Linked DNA regions of Bosea sp. 685. The protein of the gene in region 2 interacts with the protein of the main gene of each other region in a pairwise test. Links are inferred from orthologs where the notes say so. Each region holds a gene or a part of one and is shown on either strand. Other genes may lie near its edges. The genes, in order: ligA and leuS.

Region 1 (14,884 bases), 4.7 Mb from region 2 along the record:
GGGCTACTATAAGGAAGGCGAATACGGCATCCGCATCGAGAACCTGATCGTGGTCGAGGAGCGTGTCATCCCTGGCGGCGACCGCACCATCTACGGCTTCGAGACCATCACCTGGGCGCCCTATGAGCGCGCCTTGATTGATCTGAAGCTGCTCGACGCCGGCGAGATCGCCTGGATCAACGCCTATCACGCCCAGGTCTGGAGCAATCTCGCCCCGCTGGTCGAGGGTGAGGCGAAGGCCTGGCTGGAGAAGGCGTGCTTGCCGCTTTGAGAGCCTTCCCATCTCCCCTCGCGGGAGAAGGGAAGAGCGCTATGTCAACGCCCTGAGCCCCACTACCGCAATCACCCCGACCACCACCACGGCCAGGAAGGGCAGCCGCGTCGCAGCCAGCGCGGTCACGGCAGCCGCAGCCGTCTCGGGCCAGCCGGTCGCGAGCGCGCTCGGTGCGATCACGGCGATCAGGACAGCCGGCGGAATCGCATCGAAAGCAGCCTGCGCGCGCGGCGACAGATCGAACCGGCCAGCCAGCGCCAGTCCCGCCACCCGTGTCGCATAGGTCACCACAGCCATTCCGAGGATGGCGAGAAGGTTGAGGCTGTCGAGCGCCATCACGCCGCCTCCTCGCTGGCAACCGCGGCATCGCTGCCGGCCGCGAGCCACGCCGCCGCCAGCCCGCAAAGCGCGCCGGCCAGCACATGCCAAGGCGGTCCGGCCAAGCGGTAGGTCAGGGCCGAGGCGACGCCGGAGGCCGCCACGGTCCAGGCCGTGACGCGCCCTTTCCAGAAAGCGGCGGTCAACGCGATGAAGATGGCGGTGAAGGCGAAATCCGCGCCGAAGCGCCGTGGATCGCCCAGCGCCGGGCCGACCACGGCGCCGAGCGTCGTCATCATCAGCCAGCAGCCGACGAAGGGCACGATCATGCCGAACCAATAGCCCGGCGTCAGGCTATGCGTGCGCGCCCGCTTCTCGGCCAGCGCCCAGTTCTCATCGGCCATATAGGCGAGGCCGAGCCATTTTTGCCAGGGCGCGAAGCCATCGAGCTTCGGCACCAGCGAGGTGCCCATCAACACATGGCGGGCATTGATCAGCAGCGTCGAGAAGATCAGCGCCGCGACCGGGGCTGGCGTCGCCCATAATTCGACGGCGGCGAACTGAGCCCCGCCGGCGAAGACGAGCGCGCTCATCAGGAAAACCTCGAATGGCGACAGACCCTTGCCTGCCGCGAGCGCGCCGAACAGCAAGGCGAAGGGCGCAGCCGCCAGCATAGCCGGCCAGATGTCGGAAAAGCCCGTGCGGGCGTCGTCGAGAGTTGATGACATGAGGTGCTGAGGATGGGGCGCTGAAGGTCAGGAGAGATGGGCGGAGCGCAGCACGCCGGGCGTCACGCCATAGCGCGCCTTGAAGGCTCGGGTCAGATGGGCCTGGTCGCAGAAACCGGTCGCCGCCGCGACATCGCCCGGCGTCTCGCCGCGACGCAACCGGTCACGGGCGCGCCGGACGCGGACATCGATCAGCCAGGCATGGGGCGTCAGCCCGGTTTCACGCCGGAATGCGCGGATCAGGTGATGGCGCGGCAGCCCCGCGGCCCGGGCGAGATCCGCGAGCGAGAGATCCTCGCCATGGCGCGCCTCGATCAGCGCCTTGACGATCGCGACCGGGCCCGTCTCCTGCCCGACGGAACGCACCGCAAGACTGGCGTGGTGGCCAAGGAAATGGGCGTAGGCGCGCACCAGCCTCTCCTCGCCGGCGAGCGCATCCGTGCCCTCCTCCAGCAATTGATGCGCCGCGCTGAACAGCGCCGCCCCGACAGGATCATGCACCACGGGCTCGCGGAAGAACGGCGTGCCGATGCCATCATGCCCCGTCAGCGAGGCGGCCAGCTCCTGCATCAGCCCGATCGTCGGATAGCTCATCCGGTAGCGGTAGCCGCCCTCGCTCGGCGCGCCGTCATGAACGTCGAGCGGGTGGTTCATCACGATGTCGCCCGCCCCGGCATAGAGCTTGCGGCCGCGCGCATGCCAGACCTCGCAACCGGTCTCGATCGTCCCGATCGCATAGGTGTCGTGCGCATGCGGCGCATAGGCATGGGTACGGAAGGTCGCGGCCAGGAACTCGAGCGCGCCGAAGCGCGGCGCGGTGAAGAGGTGCGCCCTCTCCTCCGCCCGCAGCGGCGATGCCGACAAGGCCTGTCCCTGGCTGATCAATTCCATGGGACGAGCTTAGACTGGATTGGGCTCGCCCTGTCTTGAAGAAAAGTGATGAAGCCGATCAGGCCGGCTTCATCTCGCCGCGCCCGGCAAAGGCGACGAGAAGCGCGCCCGCCAGTGTCGCCAGGGCGCAATAGCCGGTCGCGCCCGTGGCGCCGAAATGGTCGACCAGCACCCCGCCGAGAACGGCCCCGCTGGCGATCGCGACCTGGAAGGCGGCAACCAGCAAACCACCCACGGCTTCCGCCTGGTCCGGCGCGACGCGCACCATCCAGGTCTGGAGACCGACCGGCAGCGCACCGAAAGCGAAGCCCCAGAGCGCGACGGCGCCGGCTGCGACCCAGAGACTGCCGCCAAAGGCAACGAGCGCCGCCGCCGTCACTGCGGCGAGCAGGGCGCCGAAGATTACCGCGGCGGGCGCGCTGCGCTCGACGATCGCCGCGCCGGCGAAATTGCCGAAGAAGCCGCCGATGCCATAGGCCAGGAGCACAAGCGAGATCGTCTCGACCGAAAGCCGCGGCACCTGTTCAAGGAAGGGGCGGACATAGGTGAAGCCGGCGAAATGGCCCGAGATCACGATGAGCACCGTCGCCAGGACGAGCCGGACATTGCCGCGCCGCAGCAACGAAAACAGCGTCCCGAGCTGCGCGGCCGCCAGCGGCGGCAGGCGCGGCATGGTGGCGAGCTGGGCGATCAGGGCCAGGATTCCGACTACGGCCCCGATCGCGAAGACCGAGCGCCAGCCGAGCAGGTCGCCGAGATAGGCACCGACCGGCGCGGCGCTGACCGTCGCGAAGGAGACGCCGGTGAAGATGATCGACATGGCGCGGGGCAGCGCGCGCTCCGGCACCAGCCGCATCGCGGTTGCCGCCATCATCGACCAGAAGCCGCCGAGCCCGATGCCGAGCAGCACCCGCGCCGCCAAGAGCGTAGCGAGGCCGTCGGAGAGTGCGGCGAGGATGTTGGACAGCACCAAGAGGACGGTGAAACCCCAGATCACGAGGCGGCGGTCGAGCCCGCGCGTCAGGATCGACGTGAAGAGCGCGGCAAGAATCGCGACCACGGCGGTCGCGGTCACGGTCTGCCCGGCCGCACCGTCCGAAACGCCGAGATCCGCCGCCATCGGCGTCAGCAGGCTGGCGGGCAGGAATTCGGCCGTGACCAGGCCGAAAACGCCGAGGGTGAGCGAGGCGATCGCGGACCAGGCCGGGCTTTGCTCATCGGCATCGGCCGGAGAATCGAATGGCAGGGTTGCCACTGCGGCTGCGGATTCGGACATGGCTGTCTCCAAAGGGTTGCCGCAAGATGGGCGTGACCGCCTGGAGCTTCCATGCTAGTTTCTCCATAATGCTTGACCATTCGTCCAAGATTGCTGCGCCTGCGAACGATCCGCTGACCGAGATGCTGCGGGGTCTGCGGCTCGATGGCGTCGAATATGGCCGCTGTCAGATGGCGGAGCCCTGGGCCATCGCCGTTCCCGCCCAGAAGGCCGCGCGCTTCTACTTCATCGGCAAGCGCGGCTGCTGGCTGCTGACCCCCGCGAAGGAATGGATCGAATTGCGCGACGGCGACGCGCTGCTGTTCCCGCGCGGCGCCGAGCATGTGCTCGCCAGCGCGCCGGATGTCGAGGCCTTTCCGCTGGGAAGCTGCCAGGTCCAGAAGGTCTGCGGCAACATCTTCGATCTCAAGGGCGGCGGGGACGGCGAGGCCACCCTGCTCTTCAGCGGCAGCATGACCTTCAATGTCGACAGCGCCCATCCCCTGCTGCGGATGATGCCCGAGCTGATGCGCATGTGCGATCTGGCGACGAGCGAATCGGGCATCCCGCATCTCCTGGAGGCGATGGCCCGCGAAGTGGCGATGGACCGGGTCGGCGCCGGCGGCATCCTGGCGCGGCTCGCCGATGTGCTGGCCGCCAGCATCATCCGCTCCTGGGTCGAGAGCGGCTGCGGCGACGCCACGGGCTGGATCGCGGCGGCGCGCTGCCCCGATGTCGGCAAGGTGCTGGCGGCGATCCATCTCGACCCGGAGCGCGACTGGACGGTCGCTTCGCTCGCCAGGCTGATGGGCGCCTCGCGCTCCGCCTTCGCCGAGCGCTTCGCCAGCGTCGTCGGCGAGACGCCGGCCCGCTATGTCGCGCAGATGCGCATGCATCAGGCCCGGCAATGGCTCGCCGGCGACAAGCTCAAGATCTCGGTCGTGGCCCGGCGTCTCGGCTATGAATCGGAAGCCTCCTTCAGTCGCGCCTTCAAGCGCGTCATCGGCACGGCGCCGAGCCATGTCCGGACAGACGGCGCCAACGGACAGAATGGAGCGACGCGGCCAAGCGCGGGCAACTGACCGCGTGACGCCATCCGCCCCCGCGCGTTCAGCTTGCGAGCTTGAAGCGGCAATCCGAGTTCAGCAAAATAATCGGCGACATCACCTCGGGCATCGCAGCCATGCGTCGACCCGAACGGAACAATGACGCGCTGCGCCGGTTCTGTTTGGGACCGCCGAGCGCCCGAAAGCCGGCGCTGCGGCCCATGCGAACGGACATTCCTCATGACAATCAAACGTATCACCTTGGCCGGCGCAGCGGCGTTGGCGCTCCTGGCCCTCCCCCTCAGCGCCAGCGCGCAGGGCATTCCGCGCGGCGCGTCTGAAGGCGCGCGCGTCGGCAACCAGGCGGCCGGCCCGGTCGGCGGCGCTGCGGGCGCGGTCGTTGGCGGCGTTGCCGGTGGCGTGGTCGGCGGCGTCAAGGGCGTCGTCGGCATTCCGCAGAGGACCGGCGTTTCGCATCGCCATCGCCACCACCACAGGCGCCATCATCGCCACTGAAGGCGGTATCCAGAGCGTTTTCGAGCGAAGTGGATACCGGTTCGTGTGAAGAAAACGCGTTAAAACAAAAAGCTGGAGCAATTGAGCGATCCAACTGGATCGGGCAATGCTCTAGCCTCCGACGAGGGTGAACCAACCTGCCTCGTCGATGACCTGGACGCCGTGCTTTGCGGCGTCCTTGAGCTTCGAGCCGGCGCCAGGCCCCGCGACCAGAAGATCGGTCTTCGAGGAGACCGAGCCCGCGACCTTGGCGCCGAGCCGCTCGGCCATCGCCTTGGCCTCGTCACGGGTCATCTGCTCCAGCGCGCCGGTGAAGACGACGATCTTGCCCGCAACCGGGCTGACCGAGGCGACCGCCTCCAGTGGCTGCGGCACGACCTGAGCCAAAAGCCGGTCGAGCAACTCCACATTATGCGCCTCGGCGAAGAACTGCATCAACGCCTCGACCACGGTCGGCCCGACGCCGTCGATCGCGTCGAGTTCCTGGCGCTCGGGCGAGACCGGATCGGCAGCTGCGATGCCAGCCGCGCGCAAAGCCTCGAACGAACCGTAATGCCGCGCCAAAAGCCGGGCATTGGTCTCGCCGATATGGCGGATGCCGAGCCCGAAGATGAAGCGGTTGAGCGGTGGCTGGCGCCTGTCCTCGATCGCGGCGAACAGCTTGGCGACGCTCTGGCTGCCAAAACCTTCCTTGTCCTTGAGCTTCTTGAAATTCGCGGCGTCGCGCTGCGCCAGCGTGAAGATGTCGGCCGGCTCCTTCACCGGCAGGTCGGGATCGGCATGGAAGAACTCGATCTGCTTGTCGCCGAGCCCGTCAATGTCGAGCGCGTCGCGCGAGACGAAGTGCTTCAGGCGCTCCACCGCTTGGGCCGGGCAGATGAGGCCGCCGGTGCAGCGGCGCACCGCATCCTCCTTGCCGCTGCGCGGGTTCATCTCCCGGGTCGCATGGCTGCCGCAGGCCGGACATAGCGTCGGGAAGGTATAAGGCTGCGAATCCGCTGGCCGCTTGGCGAGATCGACCGACTGGACGCGCGGAATGACGTCGCCCGCGCGCTTCACCGTCACCGTATCGCCGACGCGAATGTCGGAGCCGTCGCGGATCGGCAGCCCCTTGGAATCGAAGCCGCGGATATAATCCTCATTGTGCAGCGTCGCATTGGAGACAACGACGCCGCCGACTGTCACCGGCCTGAGCTTGGCGACGGGGCTGAGCGCGCCGGTGCGCCCGACCTGGATCTCGATCGCCTCCAGTACCGTGGTCGCGAGCTCGGCCGGGAATTTATGCGCGATCGCCCAACGCGGCGCGCGCGCGACGAAGCCGAGCCGCGTCTGCAGGACAAGCTCGTCGACCTTGTAGACGACGCCGTCGATATCGTAGCCGAGCGTGGCGCGCTGGCTCTCGATCAATCGGTAGCGTTCCAGCAACTCCTCGACGCTCTCGCAGCGCTTCATCAGCGGATTGGTGCGAAAACCCCAGCGCTTGAAGGCCTCGACCACGCCGAACTGCGTCCCAGCCGGCAAGACCGGCATCTCGCCCCAGGCATAGGCGAAGAAGCGCAAAGGCCGCGCTGCGGTGATCGAAACATCGAGCTGGCGCAACGAGCCCGCCGCCGCATTGCGCGGATTGGCGAATTCGGGCAGCCCCTTCTCGCGCTGGCGTTCGTTGATGCCGGCGAAATCGGCATGGCCGAGATAGACCTCGCCGCGCACCTCGGCGATCTCGGGCACATCATCGCCAGAAAGCACATGCGGGATTTCGGAAATCGTGCGGGCATTCAGCGTGACGTCCTCGCCCTCCTCGCCATCGCCGCGCGTCGCGGCGGAGACAAGCCTGCCCTCCTCGTAGCGCAGCGAGAGCGAGAGACCGTCGATCTTGGGCTCCGCCGTGAAGGCGATGCCGCCCTCCTCCTTCATGCCGAGGAAGCTGCGCACGCGCTGCACGAAATCGGCGACATCCTCATCCGTGAAGGCGTTGCCGAGCGAGAGCATCGGCACGCGGTGCCGGATCTTGGCGAATTTCCCCGAGAGCTTGGCGCCGACCTTGTCGCTGACGGACCCCGCGTCCTTCAGGGCCGGGAACGCCTCCTCCAGCACGACGAGCCGACGGCGCTTGGCGTCATAGCTCGCATCGTCGAGGATCGGCTGGTCGTCCTGGAAATAGGCGCTGTCGGCAGCCGCAATCTCGGCGGCGAGCAGCTTGTGCTCCGCCCTGGCCTGGCGCTGCGTCAACTCCGCGACGGGAATGGCTTGGGACTCGCTCATGGCCCTTCATTAAGCGAGATGCCTGTGACGAGAAAGGGCAGGAGCCGACGCGACCTAGCATCGGCCCGAAAAGTGGGAACCGGTTTTCGGAATAAGCCGATGCTAGATCAAAACCCTGCAGCATCAGACCGAATGCGATATTCGGTCTGATGCTGCAGCCTCCGCGTCCCGCTTTCGTGTTCGGCATGCATGCGACAAGACGCCCGTTCGCGCGTATAATGGCAGCGCTGGGAATTGGAAGCTCGACGCCTGCAGGCCGTTGACCCAAGGATGGCGTCGATTGCCGCAGGCGAACCGGGCCAGAACCGGGAGAAACGCCATGGCAAACCTCGACGGCACAATATCCGATGCCGGTACGCGCCTCGCGGCGCAGCACGCCGAACCGAAGATCAACATCATCACCACCCGCGACCTTCGCGACGCGCTCCTGCGCGGCTGGGAGGATTTCAAGGCGCAGCCGAGCCACCTCATCTTCATCGCGCTGATCTATCCGATCGCCGGCGTGATGCTCGCGCAGCTGACCGTGAGCTACAACATCTTCCCGCTGCTCTTCCCGCTGCTGGGCGGCTTCGCCTTGCTCGGCCCCTTCGCCGCGATCGGCCTCTACGAGGTCAGCCGCAGGCGCGAGCTCGGCCTGGATTCCTCCTGGAGCCATGCCTTCGGCATCCTGAGATCGCCCTCGATCGGCCAGATCCTCCTGCTCGGCGCCATGCTGACCGGGCTCTTCATCGCCTGGCTGTTTGCCGCCTGGTTCATCTATCGCGGCCTGCTCGACCTGCCGCCAGACGTCTCGACGCCGGACTTCCTGCGCGCGGTCTTCACCACCTTCGACGGCTGGGTGATGATCATCGTCGGCAATTCGCTCGGCCTGCTCTTCGCCATCCTCGCCTTCTCGATCTCGGTGGTGTCCTTCCCGCTGATCATCGACAAGGGCGTCGACGCGCCGACCGCGATCAAGACCTCGATCGCCGCCGTCGAGGCCAATCCGCGCGTAATGATGTATTGGGGTTTGATGATCACCGGGCTTCTGGTGCTCGGCTGCCTGCCAGTGCTGGTCGGCCTGATCGTGGTCATGCCGGTGCTTGGCCACGCAACCTGGCACCTCTACCGCAAGCTCGTGGAGGCCTGACGGGAAAGCCTTCCGTTCCGGCAGCGGCGCCTGGAACGCCTCAATAGTCCAGCGTTCTTGCGCCCGGCGTGCCGCCCGCTCCGAACCGTTGAATGAGCTGGCGGCGGCTGGCCTGACTCATGGCAGCGACAGGGGCGGTGACCGCCGCCCCCGCAATGCGCGCGCCTCCCAGCGCCGCCATGCCGACCTGCTCGGTCAGGCTGGCCTCGCCGCCCGCCAGCGACTGGCCGGACAGGCGCTGCCCCAGCACGCGCACCATCTCAGGGCTGTCCGCGAAGGTATTGTGCGCGAGCGGATCCCCGGCCTTCACGTCCGAGGTGTCGATGATCGAAATCCCGAGCGCGGCGAGCGCGGCAGCATAAGGCCGCATATCTGCGGCGCCGACGCGCTCGACATCTCCCGAGAGCCAGCGCGACAAGGCCAGCGCGCGATCGTTGCGGGAGGAGAAGATCGTAAAATGCGGCCGCTTCGAACCCATCTCGATGATCTGGCGGCGAAACACGTCGAGATCGATGTCCGGCGAGGCGAGCACGACGTTCCGGATCTTGGCGGAAATCCCCTTGTCGCGCAGAGCGATGTCGCGCAGCGCTTCCGTGACCAGCCAGCTTCCCATCGAATGCGCCAGGATCGTCACCTCGCCGACATCGGGGCTTCTGGTGGCCCCCAGCAACAGCTCCTCCAGCGCATGGCGGGAAAAATTCGTGCTCTCCTTGTCGTAGACATAATCGAACACGCTGGCGCGCGACGGCCAGGTGAACAGGACCGGAGAGGCGTCGATACCCGCGTCATGGGAGATCTGGGCGAAGCGATAGACGGCGTCGGAATAGGTGTTGTTGAAGCCATGCACGAAGACGAGCAACCGGCGCTTCGAACCGCGATTGCGCCGGTACCAGTCCATGGCCGCGTTGGTGGACAGGACCGGCGCGACCTTGAGCGTGACAAAATCGGTCTCCGGATTGCCCGGCGACCTGCCGGGCCACTGGATTTCCCCGACCTTGCGATTGCTGTCGGGCGGGACGGAGACCACGATGTTCGTCAGCGAGATCGCCGTCGCCCGTTCCCCGGTGAAGAGCTCGCCCGGGTCGCTCGCCGGCTTGCGTGTCGTGGCGACGAGCATGTCGACGCGGCTCGCGCCTGGCACGGAGGCAGCGACCGGCACAAGAATTTTCGATGGCTGCGTCGCGCAGGCGCCCAGAAACAGGCAAAGACCGATCACCAGGCGATTGGAAGAGCCCATCATCACGCTGCTCGCTCCCCAGCCGGCATGTGCCGCCCCGGTCTGGTCAAGGATGTCAGGAAGCTGCGGATGATCGCAACCCCGTCCCGGGCAAGCGAGAGATCAGCCTCCTCGAGGAGCCACTCATTGATCAGACCGTCCAGCAGGGCATAGAGCGCGGTCGCAGCGGAACGCGCCGTCCAAGGCGCCGATAGCGCGCCGTTGCGTTGCGCGGCCTCGCATATCTCCGTCAGAGCCAGTCTGACCTGCTGCCGAAAATATCGCGCGCTGCTGACATCGTCATACGCCTGATCAGCATCGATCGCCTTGAGCAGCTTGAGGATGGGCTTCTTTGCGGGCTTGCCCTGAAGCTCGACAAAAGTCGTCGCGATCACATCGCCCAGGGCATCGAGCGGAGCGAGCGTCGCGCCACCCAACAGACTCTGCGCAAGCTGCCGCATCGGCAGGATCAGCTCGTCCCGAAACGCGAACAGCAGTCCGAGCTTGTTTCGAAAATGGAAGTGGATGGCTCCGCGCGAGACGCCGGCCGCCACCGCGATCTCATCCAGCGAACAAGTCTCATAGCCGCGCTGAAGGAACAGCGCTTCAGCCGCCTGCAGGATCGTCTGCCGCGTCTCCGCAGCCTGCTCTTTGGTCCTGCGCACGGATCCGCCTCTCGCTTCGTGCAAGGCATATATACAAACGAACCGATTGTATATGAATATCCGCACCGTCATTGCGAGCGCACCGAAGCAATCCAGAAGGCGTAGAGCGAGCCCTCCTGGATCGCCTCGCTGTTCAAGCTCCTCGCAATGACGGTTCAAGCCGCGCGGAAAATGATTCAGCTAAGCGCGCCCTCACTCACCCGAGAAAAAAACGCGATCGCTTTGAACCTGCCTGGCTTCTCCCGCGACCAATGGGCATGGAGCTGCATGGTGCGGCTCCTTCCAAAACTCCAAGGGAGACGATCATGACCACTCGCACCACCGTCGCCGGCCTCGCCACCGCCTTCGTTCTCGGCGCAGGCGCCCTGATCGGCGGCTCGCTCGCCACCTCCTCCGCCGCCCAGGCAGCGCCTGGCTGGCATGGCGGCTACGGCCATCACAGCCATTTCGGCCATTTCGGCGGAGGCCATGGCCGCTGGGGCCATCGCGGCGGCTGGGGTCGCCCGATCTATGCCGGAGGCTATTATGGCGGCTGCTACACCGTCCTGCGGACCCGCTTCGTCCCCGGCCTCGGCTATGTCGAGCGCCCCGTGACCCGCTGCCGCTGATCACGATCATGCCGCGCCATGCAGGGAGCCGGAGCGATCCGGCTCCCTCGGCGTTTAAGATTGGGGCGCACGGCTCATGCTCGGAACTGCGTCGCGATCCAGGAACCTTTGCCAGCGAATCCGGTTCACTTTGCGTCACGCAAGCCGTGACGCGCTATTCACGCGGACCGCCATGGTCCGCCCGGAACCGGGGCTACCATGAACAACATCATCTATATCGTCGGCCTGATCGTGGTCGTCCTGGCGATCCTGTCCTTCCTCGGCCTACGCTGAGGGCCCTAGCAAAACACCAGGCAAAAACAGGAGGGACCAAGCCGGGCAGGGCTCAGCCGCGGTCGTCGCGACCCGGCTTCTTGCCCTTGAAGGGTTTGCCCGCAGGCTTGCCGCCGAAGCCGGGCTTGTTCCCGGCATAGGGCTTCGCTCCACCCGGCTTGCCGGCATAGGGCTTCGGCCCCGACCTGAACGAGACATTGGGGTCGGACAGCGCGTCCCGGTCGCTGCGAACCGGATCATAGGGCTTGGCCGCGCCGAACGGCTTGCCCTTGCCCTCATAGGCCTTCTTCTTGCCCTCATAGGGCTTCTTCTCGCCGCCCTCATAGGGCTTTCGCTCATAGGGCTTCTTCTCGTAGGGCTTCTTCTCATAAGCCCTGGCAGGCGGGCGGTCTGTATCGCGCTCAGGGCGCGCATAGGCCGAAGGCGCATGGCTTGCCTTTTCGGCGAAGGGCTTTGCCGGGCGCCGTTCCTCCTCACCGGTGACAGGCTGGATCACGATCTTGTCGCGATCGACGGCCTTTGCCAGCTCGTAGAAGCGCTCGGCGACATCGGCGTCGATCTCGACCTTGGTCTCCTTGTCGAAGATCCGGATCGCGCCGACCTCGTCGCGCGTGATCTTGCCGCGACGGCACAGCATCGGCAGCAATTGGCGCGGATCGGCGCCGTCCTTGCGGCCGATATTCAGAACGAACCAGACCGTATTGCCGCGCGGGCCGGCCTTACGCGGCCCCTCGGCGCGCGGACTGTCCTCGCGGCCTTCGCCGAACCGGCCACCTTCGCGTGGCGCATACTCCTCGCGCGAACGGATCGGCCGCGAATCGCGTTGAAAGTTCGGATCGCCGACCTCTTCGGCGCCGGGCAGGCGCGAACGGTAGACCCGCACCAGCGCAGCCGCGATCTCCTGCGGCGAACGTCCCGCCAGCAGCGCCTCGACCATGGGGGCGTCGTCCTCGTCAGCCTCTCCCGTCAACAGCGGATCGCTCAACAGCCGCTGCTGGTCGAGCGCGCGGATTTCCTCGGCCGTCGGCGGCCCGGCCCAGACCGCCTCGACCTTGGCCTCGGCGATCAGCATCTCGGCCTTGCGACGCCGCGACACCGGCACCAGCAGGACACTCGTGCCCTTGTTGCCGGCGCGGCCGGTGCGGCCCGAGCGATGCTGCATGACCTCGGGGTCGTTGGGCAGTTCGGCATGGATGACCAGCGTCAGGCCGGGCAGATCGATGCCGCGTGCCGCGACATCGGTCGCGACGCAGACCCGCGCCCGACCGTCGCGCAGCGCCTGCAGCGCCGAATTGCGCTCGCTCTGGCTGAGCTCGCCCGAGAGCGCCACCGCCGAGAAGCCGCGCTCCAGCAGGATCGCCTCGAGATGGCGCACGGCGTTGCGGGTGTTGCAGAACACCAGCGAGCACGGCGAATCATGGAAGCGCAGCAGGTTGACGACAGCGAGCTCGGCCTCCTTCGGATAGACCCGGATGGCGCGATATTCGATATCGGCATGGCCGCGCGAGCCGCCTGTGACCTCGATGCGCAGCGCGTTGCGCTGGTAGTTGGTCGCGAGCTGGATGATCGCCTTGGGCAGCGTCGCCGAAAAGAGCAGGCTCTGGCGCTCGGCCGGCGTCGTCTTCAGGATGAATTCGAGATCGTCGCGGAAGCCGAGATCAAGCATCTCGTCGGCCTCGTCGAGCACGACGGCCTTGAGCGCGGAAACGTCGAGGCGGTGGCGCTCGATATGGTCGCGCAGGCGGCCGGGCGTGCCGACGACGATATGGGCGCCTTCATCGAGCAGCGCGGCCTCGCGGCGCGGGTCCATGCCGCCGACGCAGGCGATGACGCGGGCATTAGCGTATTTGTAGAGCCAGGCGAGTTCGCGCTGGACCTGCAGCGCCAATTCGCGCGTCGGCGCGATGATCAGCGCCAGCGGCTTGCCAGCGCGGCCGAAGGCTTCCGCCTCGCCGAGCAGGGTCGTGGCGATGGCGAGCCCATAGGCGACCGTCTTGCCGGAGCCGGTTTGCGACGAGACCAGCAGGTCGCGCCCGGCGGCAGCGTCTTCGAGCACGGCGTTCTGCACCGGCGTCGGATCGGAATAGTTGCGCTCGGCGAGCGCACGCGCGAGCGGCGGGCTCGTAGGAAGAAAGGACATGAGGTGTCGTGCCTAGGGTTACGGCGCAGATCAGGAGACGGCGCAGGAATTCGGGCGATGAGCGGCGCGGCGCGCAAATGCAGCCAGTCCGCAGCCATCGATTGAAATGGGCTCATAAAGCAGATCGCGGCAAAAGGGAATGGAGGGGGTGGATGACACGGCCACCACCACCTGATTTGCCCGCCCGCTCTTCCGCAGACGGCCCCCATGGCGTAAGGGCGCGGGAAATCCGCTTCCCCCAGGTTCCGTGAACGCATGATCCGCCTCGAAAACATCAGCAAGCAGAACGGTCAGCAGATCGTCTTCATCGAGGCCTCGGCGGCGCTCCAGAAGGGGGAGAAGGTCGGCCTCGTCGGCCCCAATGGCGCGGGCAAGACCACTTTGTTCCGGATGATTACCGGGCAGGAACAGCCCGATGAGGGGCAGGTTGGCGTCGATCGCGGTGTGACCATCGGCTATTTCAGCCAGGATGTCGGCGACATGAAGGGCGTCAGCGCCGTCTCCGCCGTCATGGACGGAGCGGGCCCAGTGAGCAGCGTCGCCGCCGAATTGCGCGAGCTGGAAGCCGCCATGGCCGATCCCGACCGCGTCGACGAGATGGACGAGATCATCATGCGCTATGGTGAGGTCCAGGGCCGCTTCGAGGAACTCGACGGCTATGCGCTCGACGGCCGGGCGCGCGAGGTGCTCAGCGGTCTCGGCTTCAGCCAGGAGATGATGGACGGCGATGTCGGCGCGCTCTCGGGTGGCTGGAAGATGCGGGTCGCACTCGCCCGCATCCTGCTGATGCGGCCCGACGCGATGTTGCTCGACGAGCCGAGCAACCATCTCGACCTGGAGAGCCTGATCTGGCTGGAGGAGTTCCTGAAGGGCTATGACGGCGCGCTTCTGATGACCTCGCATGATCGCGAATTCATGAACCGGATCGTCAACAAGGTGGTCGAGATCGATGGCGGTTCGCTGACCGCCTATTCCGGCAATTACGAGTTCTACCAGGAGCAGCGCGCGCTCGCCGAGAAGCAGCAGCAGGCCCAGTTCGAGCGCCAGCAGGCGATGCTCGCCAAGGAGATCAACTTCATCGAGCGCTTCAAGGCGCGCGCCTCGCACGCGGCCCAGGTCCAGAGCCGGGTGAAGAAGCTCGACAAGATCGACCGGGTCGAGCCGCCCAAGCGCCGCCAGACCGTGTCCTTCGAGTTCCAGCCGGCGCCGCGCTCGGGCGAAGACGTCGTCACGCTCAAGAACGTGAACAAAGCTTACGGCAGCCGCAGCATCTATGAAGGGCTCGACTTCCAGGTGCGCCGCAAGGAGCGCTGGTGCGTGATGGGCGTCAACGGCGCCGGCAAATCGACGCTGTTGAAGCTGGTGACGGGCGCCACCGAGCCCGACACAGGAACGGTCGCGCTCGGCGCCACCATCAAGCTGGGCTATTTCGCCCAGCACGCCATGGAGGTGCTGGATGGCGACCGGACCGTGTTCCAATCGCTGGAGGATTCGTTCCCGCAGGCTGGCCAGGGCTCGCTGCGCTCGCTTGCCGGCTGCTTCGGCTTCTCCGGCGACGATGTC
Region 2 (15,047 bases):
CGGCGTAACCGACCGAGAGCATGACCGGCCGGCCGCTGCGCTTGGCCTCGGCGAAGGCGGCCTCGCTCCATTCCCACCAGTGAACCGGGTTGTCCTTATGCTGCAGGAGATAGGGGCTGGCGGCGTCCGCGAGACGGTTCATCGGCGTGGCTTTCCGGCCGGGCGCCAAAGCCAGGTTGGGGCCGGGCGCAGCATGGTGTTCGAGAGATGAGCGACGCAGCAGCCTATCCGACGATCGTCGCCCTGTCCTCCGGCAGCGGGCGGGCGGGCGTCGCCGTCATCCGGATATCCGGCTCCCGGGTTCGATTCGTACTCGAAACGGTCGCGGGGGGAATTCCCCAACCGCGCCATGCCGTCTTGCGGCAACTGCGGGACGAGGACGGCGAGGTCATCGATACCGGGCTTGTGCTGTATTTTCCCGCGCCGGCGAGCTTTTCAGGTGAGGATATCGCCGAGTTCCAGGTTCATGGCGCAAGGGCCATCATCGCCCGTCTGCTGAACGTCCTGACGCATCTGCCTGGGGTGAGACTTGCCGAGCCCGGTGAATTCACCCGGCGGGCCTTTGAAGCCGGGAAGCTCGATCTTGCCGCTGTCGAGGGCCTGGCGGACCTGATCGATTCGGAAACGGAATGGCAGCGCCGGCAGGCGTTGCGCCAGATGACCGGCACACTCGGCAAGCAGGCGGCAGCGTGGCGGAGCCGATTGATCGAGGCGATGGCACTGCTTGCTGCGGATATCGACTTCTCCGACGAGGGCGATGTCTCGGGGCCGCTCGTCGATGAGGCGCTGGCGATCGCAGCAGGCATCGTCGCGGAGTTGCGCGAGGCTCTTGGCAGCTTTGCCATGGGCGAACGCGTCCGTGAGGGTTTTGTCGTGGTCCTTGCCGGCCCGCCCAATGCCGGAAAGTCGAGCCTGCTCAATGCGCTTGCCCGCCGCGATGTCGCCATCGTCTCGGCGATGGCGGGGACGACGCGGGATGCGATCGAGGTGCGGCTCGATCTGGCGGGTTTGCCGGTCACGCTGGTCGATACGGCGGGTTTGCGCGAAAGCACTGAGGCAATCGAAGCCGAGGGCGTCAGGCGGGCCCTGGATTTGGTCGCGCGAGCGGATCTCGTTCTCAAGCTTCGGGCAATCGATTCGCTTCCGGATCGTTTCGCCTCGATTCAAAAGACGCTTTGCATCGCCACGAAGGCCGATCTGGCAAGCGATCTGGCGGGTCAGGCTTTGCCCGGCGAGATCGCGGTTTCGTCCCAGACGGGTGCGGGCTTGGATGATCTGTTGGCGAGCATTATTGCCGAGCTCGGGGCGCTCTCGCAGCCCGAACCGGCATTGCTGACGCGTGAGCGGCACCGTGTCGCGGTCTCCGATGCGGCGCTTGCGCTGGAGCGCGCGCTCGATGCCCGGCACGGCCAGGTCGAGTTGCTGGCTGAAGAAGTTCGCCTAGCGGTGACGGCGCTGGAGCGCTTGGTCGGACGCATCGATGTCGAGGATGTTCTCGACCAGCTCTTTTCCGGCTTCTGCATCGGTAAATAGCAAGCGGAAGGCATCGCCTCCATAATTCCGGCCGTTTCACGTGAAACGAGGGCTCATCGCCTTATAATCATTGACCCCCGGGCCGGGCTTCGCTAGCGAATCCGCATGTCTCTTCCTGTTGTCGAAACGCGCTACGACGTGATCGTGGTCGGTGGCGGCCATGCCGGCGCCGAGGCGGCGAGTGCAGCCGCGCGGCTTGGCGCGCGCACCGCACTGATCACGCATCGACCGGAGACGATCGGCGTGATGTCCTGCAATCCGGCGATCGGCGGTCTCGGCAAGGGGCATCTTGTCCGCGAGATCGATGCGCTCGATGGCGTCATGGCGCGGGCAGCCGACCGGGCCGGCATTCAGTTCCGCATGCTGAACCGCCGCAAAGGTCCCGCCGTGCGCGGTCCCAGGGCCCAGGCGGATCGCAAGCTTTATCGCCTGGCTGTTCAGGATTTATTAGCTGAGCAGGGCAATCTCGAGATCGTCGCCGGCGAGGTGTTCGATATCGCGATCGAGGACGACCAGGTCAGCGCCGTGATTCTGGCGGATGGACGTCGATTCGCTACCGGAACAGTCGTCTTGACGACCGGAACCTTCCTGCGCGGCTTGATCCATATCGGCGAGGCCAAGATTCCGGCCGGGCGTGTCGATGAGGCGCCTTCGCTGGGGCTGTCTGCGACCTTGGAGCGCCATGGCTTTCCGCTTGGCCGCCTCAAGACTGGCACCCCACCGCGTCTGGATGGGCGCACGATCGATTGGGCGGCGCTCGAAATGCAGGCCGGCGACGATCCGCCCGAGCCTTTCTCGGCGTTGACCACGGCGATCACCACGCCGCAGATCTCCTGCGGGATTACGCGCACGACTTTGGCGACTCATGATTTGATCCGCGCCAATCTCCACCGCGCTCCGATGTTCTCCGGCCAGATCGAGGGCCGCGGGCCGCGCTACTGCCCCTCGATCGAGGACAAGGTCGGTCGCTTCGGCGACCGCGACGGCCACCAGATCTTCCTTGAGCCCGAGGGGCTTGACGATGACACGGTCTATCCCAACGGCATCTCGACCTCCCTGCCGGAGGATGTGCAGCTCGGCGTGCTCAAGACGATTCCGGGCCTGGAGCGTGCCACCATGCTGCGCCCCGGCTATGCGATCGAGTACGACTTCGTCGATCCACGCGCCTTGAGGAACACGCTGGAGACGCGCGCCGTCCGAGGCTTGTTCCTGGCGGGCCAGATCAACGGCACGACAGGTTATGAAGAGGCGGGCGCGCAAGGGCTGTTCGCGGGTTTGAACGCTGCGCGCCGGGCCGGCGGGGTCGAGCCGATCGTGTTCGAGCGCACCACCTCCTATATCGGGGTTCTGGTCGACGATCTGGTCACGCGCGGGGTTACGGAGCCGTACCGAATGTTCACGTCGCGGGCAGAGTTTCGCCTGTCATTGCGCGTCGACAATGCCGATGAGCGCTTGACGCCGCTTGGCATGGAGCTTGGCCTGGTGAGCTCGCTGCGTCGCGACCATTTCGAAGCCCGACGCGCTGCCATCGCACGGTTGCAGGCCCGATTGAAGGATGTTTGGGTCACGCCGCAACAAGCGGAAGGGGCCGGGATCCATCTCAACCGCGATGGCCTGCGGCGGAGCGCCTACCAGCTGCTCTCCTATCCCGATATCGGCTATGAGAGCCTCGCAGTGATCTGGCCGGATCTTGCCGATTATGATCCGTCTGTTGTTTCACGTGTGACAGCGGATGCGGTCTATTCGGTCTATCTCGATCGCCAATCCGCGGAGATCCAAGCCTATAAGCGCGATCAGGCGCTGAAGGTGCCGGAGGATCTCGATCTCGACGGCATCTCGGGCTTGTCCAACGAGATCAAGCTGAAGCTGAATGCGGAGCGGCCAGCCGACCTCGCCCAAGCGGCACGGATCGAGGGCATGACGCCTGCCGCGCTGACCTTGCTGGCGGCGCATGCGCGGCGTGGGCGTCGCCAGCGCGCTCCTGAACCGATCGCGTGATTCATGACTGTTGATAAAAGCGACAGGGCGCATGCTTTGCGCTTGACGCCTGTTTCACGTGAAACAGAGGAGCGTCTGGCGATCCTCGTCGCCGAGCTCGAGCGCTGGCAGGCGGCGAAGAATCTGGTGTCCTCGAGCACGTTGAAGGATGTCTGGACGCGCCATATCGCGGATTCGCTGCAACTCTTCGATCTGGCCCGAGACTCGCAGCGCTGGCTCGACCTCGGCTCCGGCGGCGGCTTTCCCGGGTTGGTGATCGGCATTTGCCTGGCGGAGCAGGGGACGGGCGAGATCCATCTTGTCGAGAGCAATAGCCGCAAATGCGCCTTCCTGCGGCATGCCGCGCGTTTGACGGGCGCGCCGGTCAAGGTTCACAATGCACGGATCGAGGATGCGGTCGGCGATTTTGCTGGTAAAATCGATGTGGTTTGTGCGCGAGCCCTGGCACCGCTGCCGCTGCTGTTGGACTGGTGCAAAGACCTGTTGAGAACAGGGGCCTTGGGGCTCTTTCCCAAGGGACAACATCTAGATGCTGAATTGACCGACGCGTCTAAATATTGGAAGATTCAGGCCTCAACGGTTTCTTCCGTGACAGACAGCGCCGCGCGCATCCTGATGGTTCGTGCGGTCGAGAAGCGGGCCGATTCATGACCGATCTTACTCCTATTGTCCTGCCGCGCCGTCCGCGCGTGCTGGCGCTCGCGAATCAGAAGGGCGGCGTCGGCAAGACGACGACGGCGATCAATCTCGGCACGGCGCTGGCGGCGATTGGCGAGAAGGTGCTGATCGTCGATCTCGACCCGCAGGGCAATGCCTCGACAGGGCTCGGCATCGACCGCAAAAGCCGTAAATCCTCGACTTATGACGTCCTGTGCGGCGACGTCGGTCTTGGGCAGGCGATGCAGGAGACGGCGGTCCCGGGTCTGTTCCTGGCGCCATCGACGCTGGATCTGCTTGGCGTCGAGCTTGAGATAGCCTCCTCCAAGGACCGCGCCCATCGCCTGAAGAACGCGATTGACGAGCTGGTCTATGACCAGCGCTGTTCTGACCTGACCTATGTGCTGATCGATTGCCCACCCTCGCTGAGCCTCATCACCATCAATGCGATGACTGCGGCGGATGCCGTGCTGGTGCCGCTGCAATGCGAGTTCTTCGCCTTGGAAGGCTTGAGCCAGCTGCTCAAAACGGTCGAGCAGGTCCGCAACGGCCTCAACCCGCGCCTGGTCATCCAGGGTGTGGTTTTGACGATGTACGATCCGCGCAACAACCTGTCCGGCCAGGTGATGGCGGATGTCCGAGAATTCCTCGGCGACAAGGTCTATGAGACCGTGATCCCGCGCAATGTCCGGGTGTCGGAGGCGCCGTCCTATGGCAAGCCGGTGCTGCTCTACGACCTGCGCTGCTCGGGTTCGCAGGCCTATCTGAAGCTGGCCTCCGAGGTGATCAAGCGCGAGCGCGTTCTGCGCGCGGCAGCCTGAACCACGACGAAAAGACGAGAGAGTACAAGAGGATGGCTATGGCCGAAGAACAGGGGCGCTCGCGGCTCGGCCGAGGCCTGGCGGCGCTGATCGGCGATGTCGGCGAGGAGATCGGAGCGATCGACCGGGCGCGCGGCCAGAGGCGCGTGCCTGTCGAATTCCTGCGTCCGAGCGCGCGCAATCCACGGCGCAGCTTCGGTGAGGACGATCTCGAAGAGCTCACGGCCTCGGTTCGCGAGCGCGGCATCCTGCAGCCGATCATCGTGCGCTCGATTCCCAACATGCTCGACGCCTACGAGATCATTGCGGGCGAACGGCGCTGGCGCGCAGCCCAACGCGCAGGCCTGCACGACGTGCCGGTCATCCTGGTCGAGGCTGATGATCGCGAAGCGCTCGAAATCGCCATCGTCGAGAACGTTCAGCGCACCGATCTGAACGCGATCGAGGAGGCTGCCGGCTATGAGCGGCTGATCGCGGAGTTCAATTATACGCAAAACGACCTTGCGCGGGTCATCGGCAAGAGCCGCAGCCATGTCGCCAACACCTTGCGGCTGTCCAAACTGCCGGAATCGGTGCGGAAGATGGTCAGCGAAGGCGCGGTTTCGGCCGGCCATGCCCGTGCCTTGCTGTCCGTTTCGGAGCCGGAACTGATGGCTCGCAAGATCGTGGACGAAGGGCTCAGTGTCCGTGACATCGAGCGGATCGTTCAGGACGAATCGCGCGGCGAGAGCAAAAGCGTTCCAGGCAAGCCCAAGATCGATAAGGATCCCGATACCCGCGCGGTCGAGAAGGCCCTCGAGGAAGCGCTGGGACTGTCGGTCTCGATTCAGCACCGGGCCAATGGCGCCGGCGAGATGAAGATTGGTTACAAGACGCTCGAGCAGCTCGAAGCGCTTTGCCGCAGGTTGAAGGCCTGAGCCGAGCAATTCTCGATCCAGTTGGATCGGAAATTGCTCCAAAATGCTTCAGTCTCCACGCGCTCCGGAACGGCCGAGACGCGCCAGGGTCCAGAGCGCGCGCACTGCGGCGGGCCGGGCGATATCGCCGTCCCGCCTGACGGCAAGCGTCGCTGCCCCCAGAAGCGAGATGGCCTCCATCAGTTTCGCGGTCGTCCAGGCCGAAAGCGCCGCCTCCATCGCCGGAATACGTGGAAAGGGCAGCCGCATGGTCGCAACGACGTCCTTGACGCCGCGGCCGGCATCGACGCTTTGCCGCGATTTGAGCAGCGTCAGCGCCTGCCGCAGCACCGCACCCAGCATGACCCCGGGATCGAGGCCCTCCCCGCTCAATTTGGCATAGGCTAGATCGAGCGCCGGCAGGCGCCCGGCGAAGACGGCATCGACCAGAGCCGCCTGTTCGCGCTGGGCCGTGTCGCCGACGACCGCCTCAATATGCTCGCTCAGGACCGCGGGATCGGCCCCGACATAGAGCAGGAGCTTCTCGATCTCGCGCCGCGATGTCTGCCGGTCGCCGCCGAGCAGTCCGGCGAGATGGTCGCGATTGACGCGGTCGATGGTCTTGCCCGCGGCGCGCAGCATCTCGTCGATCAGACTGCCAAGATCACGGGCGCCGTCGCTGTAGCAGGGAACAGCGAGCGCGGAGCGCGCCTTTTCACAGGCGACACGCAAAGGATTGCTGCGCTGGAGATCGCCGGCCTCGATGATCACGATGGCGTCACGCGACGGCGTTGCGAGCAAGGGTTCGACGGCCGCCGTCAGCAGTTTGCCTGTGGCGGAGACGCGGATGGCACGCCGGCCGCCGAACAGGCCGATGGTGTTGGCCTCGTCGACGAGCTTGAGCGGGTCGGAGGCGATGTCGTCGCCGCTCATCCGCACGAGCTGGAAGGCGTCGTTGGCGTCGTCGACATTGGCGCGCGCCAGCGCGGCTGCGCGCTCCGAGACCAGGCCCGTATCGGGGCCGTAGATCAGAAACAGCCGCCAGGCCGGATCGGGCTTGGCCAGCGTGCGCTCGGCCTCATGCGCCTTGACGGCGACCATGGCAGGCGTTCTCGCTTCAGCCGGAGACCAGATCGGCGGCGAGCTGCCCCTTGATCAGCTGGGCCAGGCTCTTGGCCGCGCGGATCTGGGCGTCGCGCGCGGCACGCACCGTGGCGAAGCGCTGCGAGGAGCGCTCATAGGGCGCGCGCACGACATTGGTGCCCGAGGAGACAGTCTCGCCCGCGCCTCCTATGCGCTTCACCGTCCAGGTCGCGGTTGCGATCAGGATCGCGGAATCGGCGCGGCCGCTGGCGTAATCGACGGTAATGACTTCGATCGATTCGGTGATCTTGGTCTCGAAACGCAGGCGCTTCTGAACATCGGGCTCGCCGCCGCCATCGAGCTCGAAGGCGAGTTCATTGCGCAGGTAATGGCCGGTCAGCCCCTGAATCTGGGGGATTTCGACGCTCTTCAGCGCCGACTTGACGCTGCCGCCGACAGTGCTCGTGGTGTTCTCGGAATAGAGCGGTTGCAGGCAGCCCCCGGCGAAGGCCGTCGCCAGCAATGTGGCGGCCAGCATCACGCGGCGGGTCGGAACCGGCTGCGACAGGATCCGGTTCTGGGCTTCAGGCGACGACATTCACGATTCTCCCGGGCACGACGATGATCTTCCGGATCTCCCGGCCGTCAAGCGCCTTGATGACAGCCTCGGAGGCGCGCGCGAGCGCTTCCACGGCTACGGTATTCGCATCGGCGGGGACGGTCACCTCCGCGCGCTTCTTGCCGTTGATCTGCACCGGCAGCACGATGCTGTCGTCCTTCAGCAGGGTCTCGTCGGCACCAGGCCAAGCAGCCTCGCCGATGAGCCCCGGCTGCCCCAGCGCCTGCCAGCACTCCTCGGCGAGATGCGGCATCATCGGTGCGACAAGTTGCGTGGCGATGATGGCGGATTCATGCAGCGCGAAGGCGACGTCCGGCGCGAGTGCGGCGTTTTCGGCGGCCGCGTCGAGCGCTTTGCCGATGGCGTTGGTCAGCGAATAGATATGGGCGATGCAGCGGTTGAAACCGAGGCGCTCGATATCGAAACCGACCGCATGCAAGGCGCGGTGGCTGGCGCGGCGCAGCGTCAAGGCCTGCTCGCCCAGGGCGGCCGGCATGCCGGCGCTGTTGCCGGTGCGCTCGGCGATCTCGCCGACGAGCCGCCAGAGGCGCTGGACGAAGCGGGCGGCGCCCTGGACGCCCTCATCGGTCCAGATCACGTCGCGGTCGGGCGGTGAATCGGAGAGCATGAACCAGCGCGCGGTGTCGGCGCCGTAGGAGGCGATGATGTCATCGGGATCGACGACATTCTTCTTCGACTTCGACATCTTCTCGATGGCGCCGATCTCGATCGGCGCGCCGGTATCGACATGGAAGCCGCGGCGCTCAGTGCCGTTCACCTCGATGCGGACATCGCCCGGCTCGACCCAGCTGCCGTCCTTGCCGCGATAGGTCTCATGGACGACCATGCCTTGCGTGAACATGCCGTCGAAAGGCTCGTCCAGCCCGGCATGGCCGGTCGCCTTCATGGCGCGGGTGAAGAAGCGCGAATAGAGCAGATGCAGGATCGCGTGCTCGACGCCGCCGATATACTGGTCGACCGGCAGGAAGCGGTCGACGGCCGGCCGGTCGGTCGGGCTCTCGATGCGCCAGGGATCGGTGAAGCGGGCGAAATACCAGGACGAATCGACGAAGGTGTCCATCGTGTCGGTTTCGCGCCGGGCCGGCTTGCCGCATTGCGGGCAGGCGACATGCTTCCATGTCGGGTGATGGTCGAGCGGGTTGCCGGGCCGGTCGAAGGAGACGTCGTCGGGCAATTTGACCGGCAGGTCGGCGTCGGGCACCGGCAGCGTGCCGCAATCGGCGCAATGGATCACCGGAATCGGGCAACCCCAGTAGCGCTGGCGCGAAACGCCCCAGTCGCGCAGGCGGAAATTGACCTTGCGCGTGGCGATAGGGCTGTTGCCGCGCGTCTCGGCTTCCAGCCGACGGGCGACTTCTTCTTTCGCTTCCGGAATGGTCATACCGTCGAGGAAGCGCGAATTGATCATGCGACCGTCATCGCCATAGGCGGTGTCGGTGATGATGAAGCTCGCGGCGTCCTGGCCCTCAGGCGCCACGACCGGGGTGACGCCGAGCCCATATTTGTTGACGAAGTCGAGGTCGCGCTGGTCATGGGCCGGGCAGCCGAAGATCGCGCCGGTACCGTAGTCCATCAGGATGAAATTGGCGACATAGACCGGCAAAGTCCATGATTTATCAAAGGGATGCACAGCGCGGATGCCGGTGTCGAAACCGAGCTTCTCGGCCTTGTCGATGTTTTCCTGGGCCGTGCCGGTGCGCTTGCAGTCCTCGATGAAGGCCTGCAGGGCCGGGTTGTTCTCCGCCGCCGCCTTGGCCAGCGGGTGGTCAGGCGCGATCGCCATGAACTTGGCGCCAAACAGCGTGTCGGGCCGGGTCGTGTAGATCTCCAGCTCGTTGCGGCCATAGGGATTCGATTCGAGAGCGAAACGAATCAACAGCCCTTCCGAGCGGCCGATCCAGTTCTTCTGCATCAACCGGACCTTGTCGGGCCAGCGCGTCAGGCCTTCCAGCGCGTCATGCAGCTCCTGGGCGTAGTCGGTGATCTTGAAGAACCACTGCGTCAGCTCGCGGATTTCCACGGGCGCGCCGGAGCGCCAACCGCGCCCATCGATGACCTGTTCATTGGCGAGCACGGTCTCGTCGACCGGGTCCCAGTTGACCTTGGCGGTCTTGCGGTCGACCAACCCGGCCTTGAGGAAGTCCAGGAACAGCTTCTGCTGGTGCTTGTAATAGCTCGGGTCGCAGGTCGCGAGCTCCCGGCTCCAGTCGAGCGACAGGCCCATGGACTGCAGCTGCGTCCGCATCGTCGCGATATTGGCGTAGGTCCATTCGCGGGGATGGACCTTGTTGGCCTTGGCGGCGTTCTCGGCCGGCAGGCCGAAGGCATCCCAGCCCATCGGATGGAGCACGGCGAAACCCTTGGCGCGCTTATAACGCGCGACGACGTCACCCATCGCATAATTGCGGACATGGCCCATATGGATGCGGCCGGAAGGGTAGGGAAACATCTCGAGGACGTAGTAGCTCGGGCGCGGATCGTCATTGCGGGTCTCGAAGAGCTTGCGCTCCTCCCAGACACGGCGCCATTTCGGCTCTGATTCCTTGGGATTGTAGCGTTCGACGGCCATGATAACGGGCAATTCTTGCGTGATCGGATGAGCCCGGACTAGGACACCATTGCAGCCACGCGGTCAACGCTGCACAGGGCATGAAGGGACTACCGATGAGCGATACGGTTACGCGTTTGGCCGCCACACGGGCCGCGATTGCGCGTGCGGCGCGTGATTTCGAGCGCGAGCCCGATTCGGTTGCGCTGATCGCGGTTTCGAAGACGATGCCGGCAGAGGCGATTCTGCCGGCGCTGGAGGCCGGACAGCGCATCTTCGGCGAGAACTATGTCCAGGAGGCCAAGGCCAAATGGCCGGAGCTGAAGCAGCGCTTTCCTGATGCCCAGCTCCACATGATCGGGCCTCTGCAATCCAACAAGGCCCGCGAGGCGGTCGAATTGTTCGACGCGATCCATTCGCTCGATCGCGAGAGCCTGGCCAAGGAACTGGCGCGCGAGATCGGGCGCGCCGGCAAGGCTCCGACCCTGTTCGTCCAGGTCAACACCGGCGACGAGCCGCAAAAGGGCGGCGTCAGCCCGGCTGGGATCGATGCGTTCCTGGAAAACTGCCGCGTCCATCACGGCCTCGTGATCACGGGGCTGATGTGCATTCCGCCGGCCGATGAGCCGCCCTCGCCGCATTTCGCGCTGCTCGCCAAGATCGCGGCGCGCCATGGCCTACGCGGCCTCTCGATGGGCATGAGCGCAGATTACGAAGCAGCGATCCAGATGGGCGCGACCTATGTGCGCGTGGGCAGCGCAATTTTTGGCGCGCGGGGCTAGGCGCGCGAGCCGGCACGTTGCCCGGCTGTCTTCCGGGGTGTGTTGTCCTGCCCCAAAAATACGCCGTCATCCCGGGCGGAGCGTGGCGGAGACCCGGGATCCATTCCTGAACATATGCCTGCAATGCTCCGGCATGGATCCCGGATCGGCGCGGCTTCGCCGCTTGTCCGGGATGACGGCGTGGTTCCGGCAGGCTGCGAAACGCTACCGCCGCAACGGCTCTCCAACGTCGATGCGGTTGCCGTCGGGGTCCTCGAAGACGAAGGCGCGCAGGCCGTAATCCTTGTCGCGCAGGCCCTTGAGGATGCGCAGGCCCTGGCCGCGAATGATGGCGTCGAGGGTGTCGATATCCTCGACCATCATATGGGCGACATTGAAGGGCGCCGCCTTGTGGTCGGGCTGCAGCGTCAGATGCAGTTCGGCGCCGTCGCGCTTTAGGATCATGAAGCCGACTGGATCGCCATTTTCGAAGGTTTTGCTGAAGCCGAGCGTGCCGGCGTAGAAATCATGCGCCCTGGCCATGTCCTTGACGGGGAGCATCGCCGCGATCCGCCCGAAGCGGAGGCCCGTTGAAGCCTTATCGGTCATCGTGAAAGTCTCGATTGGGAGAGCCGCATCGATGCAGGACGGTGCCTGCGATTCGGTCGGCCGGTCCGAAATTGATGGTCGAGACGGTGCCCGGACGGGTTTTCTAGAGCCATTTTCGATCCAGTTGGATCGTTCAATTGCCCTAGATTTTTGTTTTAACGCATTTTCTTCACGCGAACCGGTATCCACTTCGCCCGAAAACGCTCTAGCTGACGCGGCGCTATCTGACCAGAAGCACGCAATGCCGCGCCAGCCGCGGCAGCACCTTGGCGAAGACATGGCCCTCGACCGCGACGCAGCCGGCCGTGGGCGTGAAGCCGGCCCGCGCGAGATGCCAGAAGATCGCGCTGCCGCGGCCGCGAATCACCGGCGCGTCGTTCCAGCCGAGCTCGACGATGACATCGTAGAGATGGTCCTCGCGTGTCAGGCGCTCCTCGGCGGCGCCGGGCGGGCGGTCTATCAGCTGGTTGTAGCGGCGGTCGCTGGCATCGTCGCACCAGGCGTCGCGGGCGGTGATGGCACGCAGCGGCAGAAGGGTTCTCGGCCTGGGCAGCCGCGCCTTGCGGTAGAGCGCGCTGCGCAGCGGCAAAGCGGCGCGCGGGGTGCCGCCATCACCCTCGCGCTTGAGTACGACGATGCCGGAGCGACCGAGCGCGCAGGGGAATACCGCCCCGCCTGCGACCAGGAAGCCCTTGCTGCGGTCCCGGACCGAGGCGAAGACCCGCAGCCGGGTGAGACCGCGCGGCTTGCGAACCGACCAGGATGTGATCGGGCTCTCACGTTTTCTCACTGAAATTCCATCCTGCGTGACTTGCAGACACGAATCAGCGGGCTCATGGTGCCCGCTGCGCAACCGTCACAATGATCGTTCATGTCCGCCGTCCATCATATCCTTCTCGTCGATGATGACGAGACATTGCGCGACGCGCTGGCCGAACAGCTCGCGCTTTACGATGAGTTCAAGATCTCGACTGCCGGTACCGCGACCTCGGCGGTCAAGGCCGTGCAGGCCGAGCGGGTCGATCTCGCCGTGATGGATGTCGGCTTGCCCGACATGGACGGGCGCGAAGCCGTCAAGATGATGCGCAAGAACGGCTTCAAGAGCCCGGTGATCATGCTGACCGGCCAAGGCTCCGATTCGGACACGGTGCTGGGGCTGGAAGCCGGCGCCAATGATTATGTCGTCAAGCCGTTCAAATTCGCCGTGCTGCTGGCGCGCATCCGGGCGCATTTGCGCCAGTACGAGGCGAGCGAGGACGCGGTCTTTCAGGTCGGGCCCTATACCTTCCATCCCGGCTCGAAGCTGCTGGTCAGCGAGAAGGGCTCCAAGACCAAGCTGACCGAGAAGGAAACCGCGATCCTGCGCTTTCTCTATCGCGCCGGTCGCAAGCCGATCGCCCGCGAGATCCTGCTGCAGGAGGTCTGGGGCTATAACAGTCAGGTCACGACCCACACGCTCGAGACGCATATCTACCGGTTGCGCCAGAAGATCGAACCCGATCCGGGCAATGCGCGTTTGCTCGTGACGGATGCGGGCGGTTACCGCCTCAACCCTTAAGTCGATATGGCTCTCGACAACGACATTGCCCTGCTGGCCCGGCAGCCGCTGCTGAGTCTGATGGAGCGCGATGCGCTGCGGCTGGTGGCATTCGCGGCGGAAAGCCGCATCCTGCGCGCCGGCGATGTACTGTTTCGTGGCGGCGAGATGTCGGATGGCGCGGTGCTGATCATCTCGGGGGCGGTTGCCTTGCTGCACCAGGATGACGGCCAGCCCGCCGACGAGATCGTCGGCGCTGGCGCCTTGCTTGGAGAGATCGCCCTGTTCACCTCGGCGCACCGGCCGGTGACGGCGATCGCGCGCGAGCCGACGCAAGTGATGAAGCTGTCGCGCAGCGTGATGCGCCGTGTCCTCGCTGAGTTTCCGAGTTCGGCCGAGGCGATCGCTGAAGCGATCGGCGATCGTTTGCGCGAGTTCGTCGGCGAGTTGAGCCAGGTCCAGGCCGCGCTGAACGCGATTGATCGGGGCTGATAGAAGAGCCTCAAAGCTCCAGCGTCACCGTTACCGGCACGTGGTCCGAGGGACGCTCCCAGCCGCGTGCTTCGCGCAGGAAGGTGAGGTCGCGCAAAGCCGGCTTCAGCGCGTCCGAGAGCCAGATATGGTCGAGGCGGCGGCCGCGGTTGGAGGCTTCCCAGTCGGCGGCGCGGTAGCTCCACCAGCTATAGAGTTTCTCCGGTTCAGGCCTGAGCGTGCGCGCAGCATCGGTCCAGCCGAGCTCGCTGCGCAGCTTCTCCAGCGTCGTCGTCTCGATCGGCGTATGGCTGACCACATCGAGCAATTGCTTGTGGCTCCAGACATCGTGCTCATAGGGCGCGATGTTGAGATCGCCGAGCAGGATGGCGGGCCGGTCGGTCGGCTTCTTGGCGATGCCCCAGGCGCCGATCTCGTCGAGGAAGGCGAGTTTATGGGCGAATTTGTCGTTCCTGGCCGGGTCGGGAATATCGCCGCCCGCCGGAATGTAGAAATTATGGATCGCGACGCCGGCGGCGGCACCCGCGGCCTTGTCGAGCACGACGGTCATGTGGCGGGCGTCGTTCTTGCCGCACATCGCCATGGCCTCCTTCTCGCTGAAGGGCAGCTTTGAGACGATGGCGACGCCATTATAGCCCTTCTGGCCGATGAAGGCCTGATGGACATAGCCGATCTTCTCAAAGGCCTTGGCCGGAAACTGCTCGTCGGGCGTCTTAGTCTCCTGCAGGCACAGCACATCGGGCGCATGCGTGGTCAGGAAATCGCAGACCATGCCGATGCGCAGGCGCACCGAATTGATATTCCAGCTGGTGACGGTGAGTTGCACGCGAATGTTCCGGGCGGAGGGCTGCCGGAAACTGGTTTGTAGCGCGCGGAAAAGCAAGCACCGCGAGCGCAATCACGCCATCATTCCGGACAAGCGGCGTCAGTGGCGCCGGTCCGAAAGTCATCGCAGAACCCAGAGCGCTCCGATCGATTTAGGGTCCTGGCGGAGCTGGTCGAGGATCAGGCCGGATGCCGGGGCAAAGCGGGCCCTGCTGCAGCGATGATGATATGCCGATTATGCCGCTTGTTTTCCCTCTGACGTTCTCGATTCAGACGATGGCCGCCTCATTGGCGGTCAGTGCTGCGACGAGTTCGGCCAATGTCGAAACCGAGAGATCGGGCTTGGCGTGCTCGGCGCCGTAGCCGGTCAATCCTAGAGAGCGCCCGCCACGGTTGATCCAGGCGCAGGTGAGGCCGAGGCGGTTGGCTGGCGTGATGTCGGCGCGAAGACTCTGGCCGACATGGAGAATGCGCCTGCGCTCGATGCCGATGGCTGCGAGTTCCCGAATGGCCGTCTCGAAATGCGGCGTGTCCGGCTTGTAGGCGCCGACGCGTTCTGCCGTGACGACGAGGTCGAACGAGACATCGAGATGCCGGCTGGACGAGGCGAGCGAGCTTTCGTCGATATTGCTCAGCGCGCCGATTTT

The links.
Region 1: the proteins of leuS (region 2) and ligA interact in binary tests that used the Escherichia coli proteins (3 or more experiments, as listed by UniProt). The link is inferred for Bosea sp. 685 from one-to-one orthologs.

The regions. Positions count from the first base shown.
Region 1 is NZ_CP134779.1:1,616,179-1,631,062, reverse strand. Bases 4,716-7,689 are described here. They hold ligA (NAD-dependent DNA ligase LigA), read right to left. Parts: upstream 7,291-7,689; coding sequence 5,140-7,290; downstream 4,716-5,139. Other genes in these bases: RMR04_RS08945 (DUF2189 domain-containing protein), read left to right, coding at 7,610-7,689; RMR04_RS08955 (hypothetical protein), read left to right, coding at 4,753-5,028; RMR04_RS08960 (hypothetical protein), read right to left, coding at 4,716-4,735. In the rest of the region: RMR04_RS08990 (aminopeptidase P family protein), read left to right, coding at 1-271; RMR04_RS08985 (AzlD family protein), read right to left, coding at 311-610; RMR04_RS08980 (AzlC family ABC transporter permease), read right to left, coding at 610-1,320; RMR04_RS08975 (AraC family transcriptional regulator), read right to left, coding at 1,348-2,211; RMR04_RS08970 (MFS transporter), read right to left, coding at 2,270-3,487; RMR04_RS08965 (AraC family transcriptional regulator), read left to right, coding at 3,556-4,548; more of RMR04_RS08960, read right to left, coding at 4,577-4,715; more of RMR04_RS08945, read left to right, coding at 7,690-8,419; RMR04_RS08940 (alpha/beta hydrolase), read right to left, coding at 8,460-9,659; RMR04_RS08935 (TetR family transcriptional regulator), read right to left, coding at 9,659-10,372; RMR04_RS08930 (sulfur globule protein precursor), read left to right, coding at 10,606-10,908; RMR04_RS08925 (DEAD/DEAH box helicase), read right to left, coding at 11,234-13,321; RMR04_RS08920 (ABC-F family ATP-binding cassette domain-containing protein), read left to right, coding at 13,577-14,884. UniProt on the Escherichia coli protein: DNA ligase that catalyzes the formation of phosphodiester linkages between 5'-phosphoryl and 3'-hydroxyl groups in double-stranded DNA using NAD as a coenzyme and as the energy source for the reaction.
Region 2 is NZ_CP134779.1:6,327,517-6,342,563, forward strand. What follows is about bases 7,373-10,509. They hold leuS (leucine--tRNA ligase), read right to left. Parts: upstream 10,198-10,509; coding sequence 7,573-10,197; downstream 7,373-7,572. Other genes in these bases: lptE (LPS assembly lipoprotein LptE), read right to left, coding at 7,373-7,586; RMR04_RS30815 (YggS family pyridoxal phosphate-dependent enzyme), read left to right, coding at 10,293-10,509. Outside these bases: RMR04_RS30770 (thioredoxin domain-containing protein), read right to left, coding at 1-142; tRNA uridine-5-carboxymethylaminomethyl(34) synthesis GTPase MnmE, read left to right, coding at 208-1,533; tRNA uridine-5-carboxymethylaminomethyl(34) synthesis enzyme MnmG, read left to right, coding at 1,639-3,531; 16S rRNA (guanine(527)-N(7))-methyltransferase RsmG, read left to right, coding at 3,535-4,182; RMR04_RS30790 (ParA family protein), read left to right, coding at 4,179-5,009; RMR04_RS30795 (ParB/RepB/Spo0J family partition protein), read left to right, coding at 5,048-5,926; holA (DNA polymerase III subunit delta), read right to left, coding at 5,975-7,006; more of lptE, read right to left, coding at 7,023-7,372; more of RMR04_RS30815, read left to right, coding at 10,510-10,958; RMR04_RS30820 (glyoxalase superfamily protein), read right to left, coding at 11,163-11,546; RMR04_RS30825 (L,D-transpeptidase family protein), read right to left, coding at 11,767-12,336; RMR04_RS30830 (response regulator transcription factor), read left to right, coding at 12,418-13,104; RMR04_RS30835 (cyclic nucleotide-binding domain-containing protein), read left to right, coding at 13,111-13,575; xth (exodeoxyribonuclease III), read right to left, coding at 13,586-14,401; RMR04_RS30845 (HAD-IA family hydrolase), read right to left, coding at 14,670-15,047.